Regions from separate parts of the Pseudomonas sp. 210_17 TE3656 genome, predicted to be linked through region 2. Evidence: predicted binding sites of a transcription regulator. Region 2 holds the regulator's gene; the other holds the start of a gene.
The links. The regulator FliA, encoded in region 2, starts transcription of late flagellar genes. The targets are predictions, from matches to a motif close to CTAAAGTTTNNNNNNNNNNNGCCGNTAA.

Region 1: the regulator FliA is predicted to act here: its motif matches at 4,595-4,622, upstream of ACVI9W_RS18040 (flagellar protein MotY).

Annotation. Positions count from the first base shown of each region.
Region 1 covers NZ_JBTRBC010000001.1:3,844,363-3,852,111, reverse strand. The annotation lists gene nth (endonuclease III) at 1-238, shown strand, start outside; gene ACVI9W_RS18060 (PA3496 family putative envelope integrity protein) at 344-520, shown strand; gene ACVI9W_RS18055 (response regulator transcription factor) at 616-1,242, opposite strand; gene ACVI9W_RS18050 (hypothetical protein) at 1,672-2,226, shown strand; gene ACVI9W_RS18045 (argininosuccinate synthase) at 2,270-3,487, opposite strand; gene ACVI9W_RS18040 (flagellar protein MotY) at 3,617-4,558, opposite strand; gene pyrC (dihydroorotase) at 4,689-5,735, shown strand; gene rnt (ribonuclease T) at 5,732-6,400, shown strand; gene ACVI9W_RS18025 (peroxiredoxin) at 6,463-7,065, opposite strand; gene ACVI9W_RS18020 (bacterioferritin-associated ferredoxin) at 7,298-7,516, shown strand; gene bfr (bacterioferritin) at 7,716-7,749, shown strand, end outside.
Region 2 covers NZ_JBTRBC010000001.1:1,033,254-1,041,002, forward strand. The annotation lists gene motD (flagellar motor protein MotD) at 1-576, opposite strand, end outside; gene ACVI9W_RS04890 (flagellar motor protein) at 580-1,320, opposite strand; gene ACVI9W_RS04895 (protein-glutamate methylesterase/protein-glutamine glutaminase) at 1,320-2,429, opposite strand; gene ACVI9W_RS04900 (chemotaxis protein CheA) at 2,475-4,685, opposite strand; gene ACVI9W_RS04905 (protein phosphatase CheZ) at 4,698-5,486, opposite strand; gene ACVI9W_RS04910 (chemotaxis response regulator CheY) at 5,506-5,880, opposite strand; gene fliA (RNA polymerase sigma factor FliA) at 5,985-6,725, opposite strand; gene fleN (flagellar synthesis regulator FleN) at 6,722-7,555, opposite strand; gene flhF (flagellar biosynthesis protein FlhF) at 7,675-7,749, opposite strand, start outside.

The DNA of each region.
Region 1 (7,749 bases), 2.8 Mb from region 2:
AATGGCGGTGGACACGCATATTTTCAGGGTCAGCAACCGCACCGGGATTGCTCCGGGCAAGACAGTGCTTGAAGTTGAGAAGGCATTGATGAAGTTCGTGCCCAAGGCTTACCTGCTCGATGCTCACCACTGGCTGATCCTGCACGGGCGCTATGTGTGCCTGGCACGTAAACCGCGTTGTGGAAGTTGCCGGATCGAAGACCTGTGTGAATACAAGCAGAAAACCTCAGACGATTGAGCAGATAGTGAAAACTGCGCCGGGCCGATTGAAAAAATCTTTTGTACCAGCTCGAAAATTCTCGCTATAAGGTGCGCCAATGGCCCTCTTGGCTTGGAGTGACTTATGAGCACCGATAAAGAAGACCTGGTTGTCGATGACGACATCGCCACTGAAGACGCAGAGGAAGATGTTCCGGCTGAAGTGGCAAAGACCAACTTGAGCAAGCGCCGTACCATCGATAACATGCTGGAAGAACGTCGCCTGAAGAAACAACTGGCCGATTACGACTTCGACCTCTGACGCGTCGACTGTGCAAGCCAGGTAGCCCTTGGCTGCGGAGTACCGGCCTCACCAACAAAGCCTCCCGAGTGGAGGCTTTGTTGCTACTGGCGATATCAAACCAGACCGTTGCGCTGGGCCAGTTCGATCAGATCAACCAATGACCGGGCATTGAGCTTGAGTAGCAGCCGGGTCTTGTAGGTACTGACGGTCTTGTTGCTCAGAAACATACCATCGGCAATTTCCTTGTTGGTCCGGCCGCGCGCCAGTTGCTGCAGGACCATCATCTCCCGCCCCGACAGACGCTCGACCATATCGGCTTCACTGGCGCCGCCCAGATTGCTACGCACCGAATGCAGCGCTTGATTGGGGAAATAACTGTAGCCGGACAGCACGGCCTTGATTGCACTGAGCAGCTCTGTGAGGTCCTGCTGCTTGCAGACATAGCCGGCGGCACCTGCCTGCATACAACGCATCGAAAAGTGCCCAGGTGCCTGGGAGGTCAGTACCAGCACCTTGGCCCCCGGACAGGTGGTCGTAAGCCGGGCAATAACTTCAAGACCATCGAGTTTGGGGATGCCGATGTCCAGAATGACGATATCCGGATCATGCTCTCGTGCCAGTTGTAACGCGTCCACGCCATTATCCGTCTCTGCGATGACTTCATAGCCATGCCGCTCCATCAGCATACGTACAGCCAGGCGGATGACCGGGTGATCATCCACGATCAGCACTTTATTCATGGGCAGATCCAATTGTTCGCTGTTCGATTTTTTTTGAGCCCGCACAATAGCCTAGTTACGCGACATATTGTATTGCGACACCCGCGAGCAAAAGCACACAAAGATAAAACCTACACACATAGAGGATTGGTCCTACAAAAAACCTGAACCTGCCCATTCCCACACTTACATCAGTGCCCTTGAACGAAACAGAATTAACCTCTAAAACCAAAAATAGCACCAGCACACCTAAATAACCCAGCCAGCAGCACCTTAATACCTGAAGGAAAAGTCTTATAATCTTGATATATATTTACCGACCTCTATGAGGTTCGATACAAGATGCGAGGCAATAGTTTCCCCGATCAGAAATCCCGCCCAGTGCCAACCCCGCGTGTTATCCAGACTAATAGCCACTCGACTGGGTGAAAGCGAAGTGAGGACACGGCGATGAGCAACGCAGAGCCGAAAAGCCCATTGACCATCATTGCTATATTCGCCGGAATCATCGAAGCCTCGGCGCTGGCTTCGTTGCCTTTTCTAAGTGAAGACAGCCAGACCACCTACACATGGTTTCTTGTAGGCTTTCCGTTTTTTCTGACCGTCTTATTCTTCCTTACACTCAACTTCAACTACAAATCTTTGTATTCACTGCCAATACAGGATTCCACCGACGCCTCCGCCGCTGCTACTTCAGTGCAACCACCCACTACGCTGGAAACAATCAATAGCAACGTACTACAGGCACCCGCTGAATTACCGATAGACAATGAGGCTATCAGCCTCGCAGCGGACAACAGCACTGCCCATGCGCCTGGTAATCCGCTACAGATTGTTCAAGCATCCGTAACCATTACCATAAGCGGAACATGTGCGAGTCAATTGCTCGAACACTTTGCCATGCTGGCATTGGACCAGACCCACCCATTGTGCAACACCTGGACACTAATCAACCTGGAGACAGGCATCCAGACAACACTGGCAACCCAGCCGATCAACAACTAAAAAAAACCCCGGACCAGGCCGGGGTTTTCATTCAAGGCATCGTTCAGAGCAGCGAACGACCCTTGTTTGCAGCAATGCGCATACGCAGGGCGTTGAGCTTGATGAAGCCCGCTGCGTCGGCCTGGTTGTAAGCGCCGCCATCTTCTTCGAAGGTTGCGATGTTGGCGTCGAACAGCGAGTCATCGGACTTACGGCCAGTGACGATCACGTTGCCCTTGTACAGTTTCAGGCGCACGACACCGTTCACATTGACCTGGGAGGCGTCGATCATCTGCTGCAGCATCAGACGCTCCGGGCTCCACCAGTAGCCGGTGTAGATCAGGCTGGCGTACTTGACCATCAGCTCGTCTTTCAGGTGAGCGACTTCACGATCCAGGGTGATCGACTCGATCGCCCGGTGCGCGCGCAGCATGATGGTGCCGCCCGGGGTCTCGTAGCAGCCACGGGACTTCATGCCGACATAGCGGTTTTCGACGATGTCCAGACGACCGATGCCGTTCTCGCCGCCAATGCGGTTGAGGGTGGCCAATACGGTGGCCGGCGACATTTCAACGCCGTCCAGGGCAACGATGTCACCGTTGCGGTAAGTCAGTTCCAGGTAGGTAGGAACGTCCGGCGCAGCCTCTGGCGACTTGGTCCACTTCCACATGTCTTCTTCGTGTTCGGTCCAGGTATCCTCCAGCACGCCACCTTCATAGGAGATGTGCAGCAGGTTGGCGTCCATCGAATAAGGCGATTTTTTCTTGCCGTGACGCTCGATCGGGATACCGTGCTTTTCGGCATAGTCCATGAGTTTTTCACGGGACAGCAGGTCCCATTCACGCCATGGAGCGATAACCTTGACGCCCGGCTTGAGTGCATAGGCACCCAGTTCGAAGCGCACCTGGTCGTTACCCTTGCCGGTAGCACCATGGGAAATGGCGTCGGCGCCGGTTTCATTGGCGATTTCGATCAGACGCTTGGCGATAAGCGGACGAGCGATGGAAGTACCCAGCAGGTACTCGCCTTCGTAAACGGTGTTAGCGCGGAACATCGGGAAAACGAAGTCGCGCACGAACTCTTCGCGCAGGTCATCGATGTAGATTTCTTTCACGCCCATGGCCTGAGCCTTGGCGCGGGCCGGTTCGACCTCTTCGCCCTGCCCCAGGTCGGCAGTGAAAGTCACCACTTCACAGTTGTAGGTATCCTGCAGCCACTTGAGAATCACCGAAGTATCAAGGCCGCCGGAATACGCCAGTACGACCTTTTTTACGTCCGCCATGCCATCACTCCACGGGGTTGTACGGAAAGCCGTCGATTCTACCGGCCTTGCCGCAAAAATTACAGTGGGGCGACAGCTTGTGACGACAAAGCGACAGGAACTGTCGAGAGCGCGACGGACGGTCGCACCTCACGACTTGATCGATGGCTTGCCAGTTTCCGTTTGCGCCGCGGGGGCTGCTGGTGTTTCCGGGGCTTTTTCTGACGCTGTTTCAACCGGGGTTACCCGATCGAGCTGAATATTCACCCGGCGATTGCGCGCGCGGTTGGCGGCCGAGTTGTTGGCGGCCAGCGGGTAGCGCTCACCGTGGAAGCGTACGCTGATCTGATCTTCGGCAATGCCATGCGCCTTGAAGTACTCCATTACCGCCAAGGCCCGGCGTCGGGACAGATCACGATTGGTCAGGCGATTGCCACTGTTGTCGGAGTGACCGTCAAGCTCGATGCGGTTGACCGTAGGATCGGCCTTGAGAAACTCCAGGATCACGTCCAGACGCGCCTTGGCATTGGCGTCCAGTTCAATCCCGCCCCCAGGGAAATCGACCCGTGCCTGGCGCACCTGGTCGTAATTCATTGGCAGCAGCTTGGCGGCGCAGACCTGGTAATCGCTGTAGGCCTTGCTGAATTTTACCGGCAACAGGCGCACTTCCATCGCTCGCCCGGCTTCACCGGCATAGTTGCGAACCACGGTACTGCGGCCGTCGAGCAGACCATTGATCAGACGGCTGGCCTGCCCTTGAGAGCTGGTAAACAGCACGCCGCTACGGGCCATGCGCACCGAGCCCAGGTTGATATCGCCACGGCCTGGCTGCCAGGGCGCTGCGGCAGCCAGCAGGGTTGCAGATCCTGTACCCAGGACATTGCTGCTCGAACGCAATTGAAACGTCGCCTGTTCACCGGCACGGCGCACGAACTCACCACTACCGAAATCGGCAACCGGCTGGACCAGGCGGCATTCGAACTGATCGCCTTCGACCTTCCACTCAATATTCTCCAGACGGGTCTGGAAAGTGAGTGCCGTCGCCGGCAAGCAGGCAAACAGGCTGAGTAGGGCTAGATAACGCTGGCGCACGGGCGGCTCCACAGATTTTCACGGTATACCCGCAGGCTATCGGTCAGGCGTGGCAAAACTTGATAGCGAGTGCTCGGACCCGGCTTTTCCGGTAGCATTCACCTTGAGTTCGACCCGCCTGGAATCCCCAATGTCCGACCGCCTGACCCTCCTGCGTCCCGATGACTGGCACATCCATCTTCGTGATGGCGCCGTCTTGCCCCACACCGTTGGCGACGTTGCGCGCACCTTTGCTCGCGCAATCATCATGCCCAACCTGGTACCGCCAGTGCGCAATGCCGCCGAAGCCGGCGCCTATCGCGAGCGCATCCTGGCCGCACGTCCGGCCGGTAGCCGCTTCGAACCGCTGATGGTGCTGTACCTCACTGACCGTACCCAGCCCGAAGAAGTCCGCGCAGCCAAGGCTACAGGTTTCGTGCATGCCGCCAAGCTGTATCCGGCCGGCGCGACGACCAACTCCGATTCCGGCGTTACCAGCATCGACAACATTTTCCCGGCACTCGAAGCCATGGCCGAAATCGGCATGCCGCTGCTGGTGCACGGTGAAGTGACCCGTAGCGAGATCGACGTGTTCGACCGCGAGAAGCTGTTCATCGACGAGCATCTGCGCCGTGTCGTCGAACGCTTCCCGACCCTGAAAGTGGTCTTCGAGCACATCACCACCAGCGATGCCGTGCAGTTCGTCAACGAGGCTCCGGCCAACGTCGGCGCGACCATCACCGCCCAGCACCTGCTGTATAACCGCAACCACATGCTGGTCGGCGGTATTCGTCCGCACTTCTATTGCCTGCCGATCCTCAAGCGCAACACCCACCAGGTGGCCTTGCTGGACGCAGCCACCAGCGGCAGCAGCAAGTTCTTCCTCGGTACCGACTCGGCGCCCCACGCCCGTCACGCCAAAGAAGCGGCCTGTGGCTGCGCCGGCTGCTACACCGCCTACGCCGCCATCGAGATGTACGCCGAAGCGTTCGAACAGCGCAACGCGCTGGACAAGCTCGAAGGTTTTGCCAGCAAGCACGGCCCGGACTTCTACGGCCTGCCGCGCAACACCGACACCATTACCCTGGTTCGTGAAGACTGGACCGCCCCAAGCAGCTTGCCGTTCGGCGAGCAGACCGTTATCCCGCTGCGCGCCGGTGAACAACTGCGCTGGCGCCTGCTGGAGGAAACTGCGTGAGTGAAGATCTGTACGACGACCAGGATGGTCCAAGCGGTGGCCCACGCCACCCGATGGCTGAACGTTTTCGTGGTTACCTGCCGGTTGTAGTGGATGTCGAGACCGGTGGTTTCAACAGCGCTACCGACGCCCTGCTGGAAATTGCCGCAGTAACCATCGGCATGGATGAAAAAGGCTTCCTGTTCCCGGAGCACACCTACTTCTTCCGCGTCGAACCGTTCGAAGGTGCCAACATCGAACAGGCCGCCCTGGAGTTCACCGGGATCAAGCTCGATCACCCACTGCGCATGGCCGTCAGCGAAGAGTCAGCGCTGACCGATATCTTCCGTGGCGTGCGCAAGGCGCTCAAGGCCAATGGCTGCAAGCGGGCGATCCTGGTGGGCCATAACAGCAGCTTTGACCTTGGCTTCCTCAACGCGGCGGTGGCGCGCCACGATATGAAACGCAACCCGTTTCATCCGTTCTCCAGTTTCGACACCGCGACCCTGGCCGGTCTTGCCTACGGCCAGACCGTGCTGGCCCGTGCCTGCCAGAGTGCCGACATCGATTTCGACGGTCGTGAGGCCCACTCGGCCCGTTACGACACCGAGAAGACTGCCGAGCTGTTCTGCGGCATCGTCAATCGCTGGAAGGAAATGGGTGGCTGGCAGGACTTCAACGACTGACGCCTTGCTGAACCCATAAAAAAACCGGCCATCAAGGCCGGTTTTTTTTTTGTCGCTCGCTATTACAGCTTGCCAGCGTTCTCGCTCAGGTAAGCAGCAACGCCTTCAGGCGAAGCGGTCATGCCCTTGTCGCCTTTTTTCCAGTTGGCAGGGCAGACTTCGCCGTGCTCTTCATGGAATTGCAGGGCGTCGACCAGACGCAGCAGCTCGTCCATGTTGCGGCCCAGTGGCAGGTCGTTGACGATCTGCGAACGGACAACGCCTTTGTCGTCGATCAGGAACGCGCCACGGAAAGCAACGCCGCCTTCGGACTCAACGTCGTAGGCCTTGGCGATTTCGTGCTTCATGTCAGCAGCCATGATGTACTGCACCTGACCGATGCCACCGGCATTGATCGGGGTGTTGCGCCAGGCGTTGTGGGTGAAGTGCGAGTCGATCGACACTGCGATCACTTCAACGTTACGGTCGCGGAACTCAGCCATGCGGTGATCCAGAGCGATCAGCTCGGACGGGCAGACGAAGGTGAAGTCCAGCGGGTAGAAGAACACCAGGCCGTACTTGCCTTTGATGGCCGAAGCCAGGTTGAAGCTGTCGACGATTTCGCCATTGCCCAGTACGGCTGGAACAGTGAAGTCCGGGGCAGTTTTGCCAACGAGTACGCTCATTCGATATCTCCTGATGGTTGAAACAGCTGTGCAGGCTGGCATAAGCCACCTGACAGAGCAAAGGTCGGCCATGATACACCGCCTGACGCTGCTCGCCGAATTTCAGGCTCTGCACCTTCGAAAGCTGCCGCTGGTCGCTCTGGCGCAAAGTTCGGCATATTGTGCTTTGACAAGCATTCTCATTAACATTAAGCTTCTTCGCATTGAGCCTTTACCAGCGATGGTCTGCCCTATGTATGTGTGTCTTTGTGTTGGTGTAACCGACGGACAGATCCGCGATGCGATCTATGAAGGATGCTGCAGCTACAAGGAAGTCAGAAGCGCCACCAACGTGGCGAGCCAGTGTGGCAAATGTGCCTGCCTGGCCAAGCAGGTTGTGCGTGAAACCCTGACCGAACTGCAGGTCAGCCAGGCTATCTTGCCCTACCCTGTGGAATTTACTGCAGCGTAAAAACAGCCCATTCCAAGAACCGGACCCCGTGTCCGGTTTTTTTATGCCTGTAATTCAATAAGTTAGGGGTATAACGCGGAACACAAACATTCTTATTCCGATTAATTTTCATTTATTATTCAATAACTTAGGTTTGACAGTCGAAGTTACGGGGCTCAAACTCTTGCTTATAGACACACTTATAGGGCAGGACCCCATCATGAAAGGCGACGTTAGCGTCATCCAGCATCTCA
Region 2 (7,749 bases):
GGACAGTTCCCAGTTGGTCGGGTACTGCGCGGTGCGGATCGGCAGGTCATCGGTGAAACCTTCGACATGCACCGGGTTGGCGAACGGTTTGAGGATCTTCGCCACCTTTTCGATGATGTTGAACGCAACATCGCTGGGCATCGCATCGCCACTGCCGAACAGCAGCGAGGAGTTGAGCTCGATCTCGACCCACAACTCGTTACCGCGCACGGTCATCTGGTCGGACTTGATCAGGTCGCCAAAGGCGTCGCGCACGTCATCGGTGATGGTTTTCAGCGGATCGCTGCTGGTTTGCGCAAGGCCGGCATCGACCTGGTCACTGTCCTTGATCAGCGGCTCGGCCGGTTTTACGGTCAGCGGCCGCTCATCGCCGATGGGGATCGGCCGCATGCTCTTCTCGGGGTCGTTGAACACCCCGATCAGCGCCTGGGAGAGGATCTTGTACTTGCCCTCGTTGATCGAGGAAATCGAGTACATGACCACGAAAAAGGCGAACAGCAAGGTGATGAAGTCCGCGTAGGACACCAGCCAGCGTTCGTGGTTTTCGTGTTCCTCAGGTTGTCGACGGCGTGCCATGTGTTACTCCATGAAGCCCTGAAGCTTCAGCTCGATCGAGCGCGGGTTCTCGCCCTCGGCAATCGACAGCAGGCCTTCCAGGAGCATTTCCCGGTAGCGCGACTGACGCATGGCCAGCGCCTTGAGCTTGTTGGCAATCGGCAGCAGGATCAGGTTGGCACTCGCCACACCGTAGATGGTGGCGACAAAGGCGACGGCAATACCGTTACCCAGTTGCGAAGGGTCGGCCAGGTTGCCCATGACATGAATCAGGCCCATGACCGCACCGATGATACCGATGGTCGGCGCATAGCCGCCCATGCACTCGAACACCTTGGCAGCCTGGATGTCGCGGCTTTCCTGGGTATAGAAATCCACTTCGAGGATGCTGCGGATGGCTTCAGGTTCGGCACCGTCGACCAGCAGCTGCAAGCCCTTGCGCGCGTAAGGATCGGGCTCGGCATCGGCCACGCCTTCCAGGCCCAACAGGCCTTCCTTGCGTGCGGTCATGCTCCAGTTGACCACCCGGTCGATACCGCCAGCCAGGTCGATACGCGGCGGAAAAAGAATCCAGCGCACGATCTGCAGCGCCCGCTTGAAGGCACTCATGGGTGACTGCAGCAGCGCCGCAGCCAAGGTGCCGCCGAGCACGATCAAGGCCGCAGGGCCGTTGAGCAGCGCCGAGAGGTGACCACCCTCGAGGTAATTGCCGCCGACAATCGCGACAAACGCCAGGATGATCCCGATAAGGCTCAAGACATCCATCAGACGCACGCCTCGACCAGGTGCTTGCCGATCTCGTCCAGGCTATAGACCGCGTCGGCCAGGTTGGCTTTGACGATGGCCATGGGCATGCCGTAGATCACGCAGCTGGCCTCATCCTGGGCCCAGACCGTGCTGCCGCCCTGCTTGAGCAGGCGCGCACCCTCGCGGCCATCGGCGCCCATGCCAGTGAGCACCACCGACAGCACCTTGTCGCCGTAGGATTTGGCCGCCGAGCCAAAGGTGATGTCCACACACGGCTTGTAGTTCAGGCGCTCGTCACCCGGCAGGATCTTCACCGCACCGCGGCCGTCGATCATCATCTGCTTGCCCCCCGGGGCCAGCAAGGCCAGGCCGGGACGCAGCATGTCGCCGTCTTCGGCTTCCTTGACGCTGATCTTGCACAGCTTGTCGAGGCGCTCGGCAAAAGCCTTGGTGAAAGCAGCGGGCATATGCTGGATCAGCACGATCGGTGCCGGAAAATTGGCTGGCAGCTGGGTCAGGACCCGCTGCAGCGCCACCGGGCCGCCGGTGGAGGTACCGATGGCCACCAGTTTGTAAGGCTTGCGCTTGGGTGCAGGCGAGGCAGCAGAAGCCGCCGCCCGTACCGGTGCTGCAGCCCGTGGTGCAGGGCTGCTGCCCAGGCTGCTGACGCTCGGCTGGGTATGGCTGGCCGGTTGCGGCACTGGCGCGGCATAGCTGATTGAACGGCGGTTACTACGAGAAATGGTATGGACCTTTTCACACAGCAACTGCTTGACCTTCTCCGGGTTGCGGGAGATGTCTTCGAAGTTTTTCGGCAGGTAGTCGACGGCACCGGCATCCAGGGCATCGAGGGTCACCCGCGCGCCTTCGTGGGTCAGCGAGGAGAACATCAACACCGGGGTCGGACAGCGCTGCATGATGTGACGTACAGCGGTGATGCCATCCATCATGGGCATTTCGTAGTCCATGGTGATGACATCGGGCTTGAGCGACAGTGCCTGGTCGATCGCTTCCTTGCCGTTGGTCGCGGTACCGACGACCTGGATAGTCGGGTCCGCTGAAAGAATTTCCGAGACTCGGCGGCGGAAGAAACCGGAATCATCCACCACCAGGACCTTGACTGCCATAAACACTCCATTAGGGGGCGCGGCGTGCGGGCCGCGCCACCAGAATCAAATACGCCGGGCGGCGTAACGCTTGAGCATGCTCGGAACGTCGAGGATCAGCGCAATGCGCCCGTCACCGGTAATGGTGGCGCCCGACATGCCCGGCGTGCCCTGGAGCATCTTGCCCAGCGGTTTGATGACCACTTCTTCCTGGCCGACCAACTGATCGACGACGAAGCCGATCCGCTGGGTGCCGACCGAAAGGATCACCACGTGCCCTTCGCGTTGCTCTTCATGAGCGGCGGAACTGACCAGCCAGCGCTTGAGGTAGAACAGCGGCAAGGCTTTGTCGCGAACGATGACCACTTCCTGGCCGTCGACCACATTGGTGCGCGACAGGTCCAGGTGGAAGATCTCGTTGACGTTGACCAGCGGGAAGGCGAACGCCTGATTGCCGAGCATGACCATCAGGGTCGGCATGATCGCCAGGGTCAGCGGCACCTTGATGACGATCTTCGAACCCAGGCCCTTGGTCGAGTAGATATTGATCGAGCCGTTGAGCTGGGAGATCTTGGTTTTCACCACGTCCATGCCCACGCCGCGCCCGGAGACATCGGAGATCTCGGTCTTGGTCGAGAAACCCGGGGCGAAGATCAGGTTGTAGCACTCGGTTTCGCTCAGGCGGTCGGCGGCATCCTTGTCCATCACCCCGCGCTTGACCGCAATGGCGCGCAGGACGTTGGCGTCCATGCCCTTGCCGTCATCGGAGATCGACAGCAGGATGTGATCGCCTTCCTGCTCGGCCGACAGCACCACTTTGCCGCCGCGGGATTTACCCGCCGCTTCGCGCTCTTCCGGGGTTTCGATGCCGTGGTCGACGGCGTTGCGCACCAAGTGCACCAACGGGTCGGCCAAGGCTTCGACGAGGTTCTTGTCGAGGTCGGTTTCTTCACCGACCAGCTCCAGGTTGATCTCTTTCTTCAACTGCCGGGCCAGGTCACGAACCAGGCGCGGGAAGCGCCCGAAGACCTTCTTGATCGGCTGCATGCGGGTTTTCATCACCGCGGTCTGCAGGTCGGCGGTCACCACGTCGAGGTTCGACACCGCCTTGGACATGGCTTCATCGCCGCTGTTCAGGCCCAGGCGCACCAGGCGGTTACGCACCAGCACCAGTTCGCCGACCATGTTCATGATCTCGTCCAGGCGCGCGGTATCGACCCGCACGGTGGTTTCCGTTTCGCTGGCGGCCTTGTCGCCAGCTGGCGCGGCCTGGCGCGCCGGGGCTGGCGCTGCGGCTTTGGCCGGTGCGGCGGCAGCGGGTGCGGCGGCAGGCTTGGCAACAGCTGGAGCTGGAGCTGGAGCTGCAGCAGGCTTGGCGGCAACCGCAGCAGCTGGCGCAGCGGCCGTTGCAACGCTGTCCGCGGCGAACTTGCCCTTGCCGTGCAGCTCATCGAGCAAGGCTTCGAATTCATGCTCGGAAATATGATCGCCCGACGCCGCAGCGGCCGGCTCTGGAGCGGGCGCTACTGCACCCGGCAAGGCATCGGCGGCGAAGCTGCCTTTGCCATGCAACTGGTCAAGCAACGCCTCGAACTCATCATCGGTGATTTCGTCGCTGGCGCTCTGGGTGGATTGCGCCACCGGCGCAGGTGCGCTGACGCTGTCAGGAGCAAACTGGCCCTTGCCGTGCAACTGGTCGAGCAGCGACTCGAACTCGGCATCGGTGATTTCGTCGCTGGCCGCAGCCGGCGTCTGCACCTGGGCTTCGGCCTCAGCCTTGACCGCATTGAGCGAGTCGAGCAGCTGTTCGAATTCGGTATCGGTAATGTCCGCTTCGGCGGGCGCTTCTGGCGCCTGCTCCAGCACCGGCTCAGCTGCGGCGACCGGAGCAGGTTCAGCCAGACGCGACAAGGCCGCCAGCAGCTCAGGCGTGGCCGGCGTGATATCGCTGCGCTCGCGCACCTGGCCGAACATGCTGTTGACCGTGTCCAGGGCTTCCAGGACCACGTCCATCAGTTCGGCATCGACGCGTCGCTCACCCTTGCGCAGGATGTCGAAGACGTTTTCGGCGATGTGGCAGCACTCCACCAGCTCGTTGAGCTGGAGGAAGCCGGCGCCCCCTTTTACAGTGTGAAAACCGCGAAAGATCGCATTGAGCAGATCGGCATCATCCGGACGGCTTTCCAGCTCGACCAGTTGCTCGGACAGTTGCTCAAGAATCTCGCCGGCTTCTACCAGGAAATCCTGAAGGATTTCTTCATCGGCGCCGAAGCTCATTAAACGTGCTCCCTAAAAACCCAGACTGGACAGCAGATCGTCGACATCGTCCTGACCGGACACAACGTCTTCACGTTTATCGGCATGAATCTGTGGACCTTCACCCCGAGTCGGATGTTTTTCTTGATCTTTTTCAGCGCGCAGCTGCTGGTGGTCATGTTCGATACCGGCAAAGCGGTCGACTTGACTGGCCATCAGCACGAGCTTGAGCAGATTGCTTTCTACTTCGGTGACCAGTGCCGTGACACGTTTGATCACCTGACCGGTCAGGTCCTGATAGTCCTGAGCCAGGAGGATGTCGTTGAGGTGGCCGGCGACCTTGCGGCTGCCTTCCTCACTACGCTCCAGGAAACGGTCGACACGGTGCATCAGCTCGCGGAACTCCGGCGCGGCCACTTCACGGCGCAAGAAGCGCTGCCAGTCGGCGCGCAGATCGCGGGCTTCGTCACTCAGCTCGTGGAGGACCGGGGTGCTCTCCTCGACCAGATCCATGGTCCGGTTCGCCGCGCCCTCGGTCAGCTTGACCACATAGGACAGGCGCTCGGTCGCATCGGTGATCTGCGAGACTTCCTCGGCCTGCGGCATTTGCGGATCGATCTGGAAACTGACGATCGCACTGTGCAGCTCACGCGTAAGCTTGCCGACTTCCTGGTACAGGCCACGGTCACGGGTCTGGTTCAGCTGATGGATCAGTTGCACCGCGTCGCCGAATTTGCCCCGCTCGAGACTGTCGACCAGTTCGTGGGCATGCTTCTTCAGTGTCGACTCGAAGCCGTCCAACGATGAATGTGTTTGCTCCATAGCGCCCCCGTGGCGTGTCTTAGCTGTTGACGCGCTCGAAGATCTTCTCGATCTTTTCTTTCAGCACCTGGGCAGTGAACGGCTTGACCACATAGCCGTTGACGCCGGCCTGGGCCGCTTCGATGATCTGCTCGCGCTTGGCTTCGGCAGTCACCATCAGCACCGGCAGGTGCTTGAGGCGCTCGTCGGCACGCACTTTGCGCAGCAGGTCGATACCGGACATGCCCGGCATGTTCCAGTCGGTCACGAGAAAATCGAAATGACCGCTTTCGAGCATCGGCAGCGCCGTGTTGCCGTCATCGGCTTCCTGGGTATTGGTGAAGCCCAGGTCACGCAGCAGGTTCTTGATGATCCGCCGCATCGTCGAAAAATCGTCGACGATGAGGATTTTCATGTCTTTGTTCAATTAGACCTCCAAGCAGTCTTTAACGCGCTCAGCGCTGAACGCGCATTCAATCAATTCGGGCACTACATTTCGCGACTGCATTGAACCTGCGTTCAACGCGCCCGCCATTCCCCCAGGCGACCACGCAAACGCGCCGCGCACTGGCTGTGCAACTGGCTGACGCGCGACTCGCTGACACCCAGGACCTCACCGATTTCCTTGAGGTTCAGCTCTTCGTCGTAGTACAGCGCCAGGACCAGACGCTCGCGTTCAGGCAGGTTGGCGATGGCATCGGCCAGGGCTGCCTGAAAACGCTCGTCTTCCAGATCGCGCGAAGGCTCGAGCTGGGCACTGGCGCCGTCCTCGTGCAGGCCTTCATGTTCGCCGTCCTGTAACAGGTCGTCGAAACTGAACAGGCGGCTGCCCAGGGTGTCATTCAAAATCCCGTAGTAATCATCGAGACTCAATTGAAGTTCGGCAGCAACCTCGTGATCTTTAGCGTCACGGCCGGTTTTTGCTTCAATTGCACGAATCGCGTCACTGACCATGCGGGTATTGCGGTGGACCGAGCGCGGAGCCCAGTCCCCTTTACGTACTTCGTCAAGCATTGCCCCACGGATACGGATACCGGCGTAGGTCTCAAAACTGGCACCCTTGCTCGCGTCATACTTGTTGCTGACTTCGAGTAGGCCGATCATGCCGGCCTGGATCAGATCCTCGACCTGGACACTGGCCGGCAAACGCGCCAGCAAGTGATAGGCGATACGCTTGACCAACGGCGCGTAGCGCTCGATCAACTCGTACTGACCATCGCGAGACGCGTTGCTGTACATCCGGTATCCGCTGGCGTTCATAGCACAGGTCCCGCGCTCGTCGGCTGCACCAGGCGTTCGACAAAAAACTCCAGGTGACCACGCGGGTTGGCAGGCAGCGGCCAGGTATCGACCTTCTGGGCAATGGCCTTGAATGCCAGCGCGCACTTGGAACGCGGAAAGGCTTCATAGACCGCTCGCTGCTTTTGCACCGCCTTGCGCACACACTCGTCGTAAGGCACCGCGCCGACGTATTGTAGGGCAACGTCGAGGAAGCGATCAGTGACCTTGGTCAACTTGGCGAACAGGTTGCGCCCTTCCTGCGGGCTTTGCGCCATGTTGGCCAGGACCCGGAAGCGGTTCATGCCGTAATCGCGGTTGAGCAGCTTGATCAGCGCGTAGGCGTCGGTGATCGAGGTCGGTTCGTCGCACACCACCAACAGCACTTCCTGGGCTGCGCGGACGAAACTGACTACCGAGTCACCAATACCGGCAGCGGTATCGATCACCAGCACATCGAGGTTGTCGCCGATCTCGCTGAAGGCCTGAATCAGACCTGCATGCTGGGCAGGCGCCAGGTGCACCATGCTCTGCGTGCCGGAAGCGGCGGGCACAATGCGCACGCCACCCGGCCCCTGCAGCAGCACATCGCGCAGCTCGCAGCGGCCCTCAATCACGTCGGCCAGGGTGCGCTTGGGCGTCAGGCCGAGCAATACGTCGACGTTGGCCAGGCCCAGGTCGGCATCCAGCAGCATGACCCGACGGCCAAGCTCTGCCAGCGCCAATGACAGGTTCACCGACACATTGGTCTTGCCGACGCCACCTTTGCCGCCAGTCACGGCGATCACCTGTACGGGATGCATGCTACCCATGTTTGTTCATTACCTTGTCTTGCTTAGACCGAGGCCACATGACCGGCTGCGCTTTCAACACCTGAAAAATGCCTGGCAGTCCATCAATGCAGATACTTTGCAACGTCTTCACAATCACCTCAGCCAACACGCTTGCCGGGGCTGTGGTAGAGATCAGCGAACATATCGGCCATTGCCTCTTCGCTGGGCTCGTC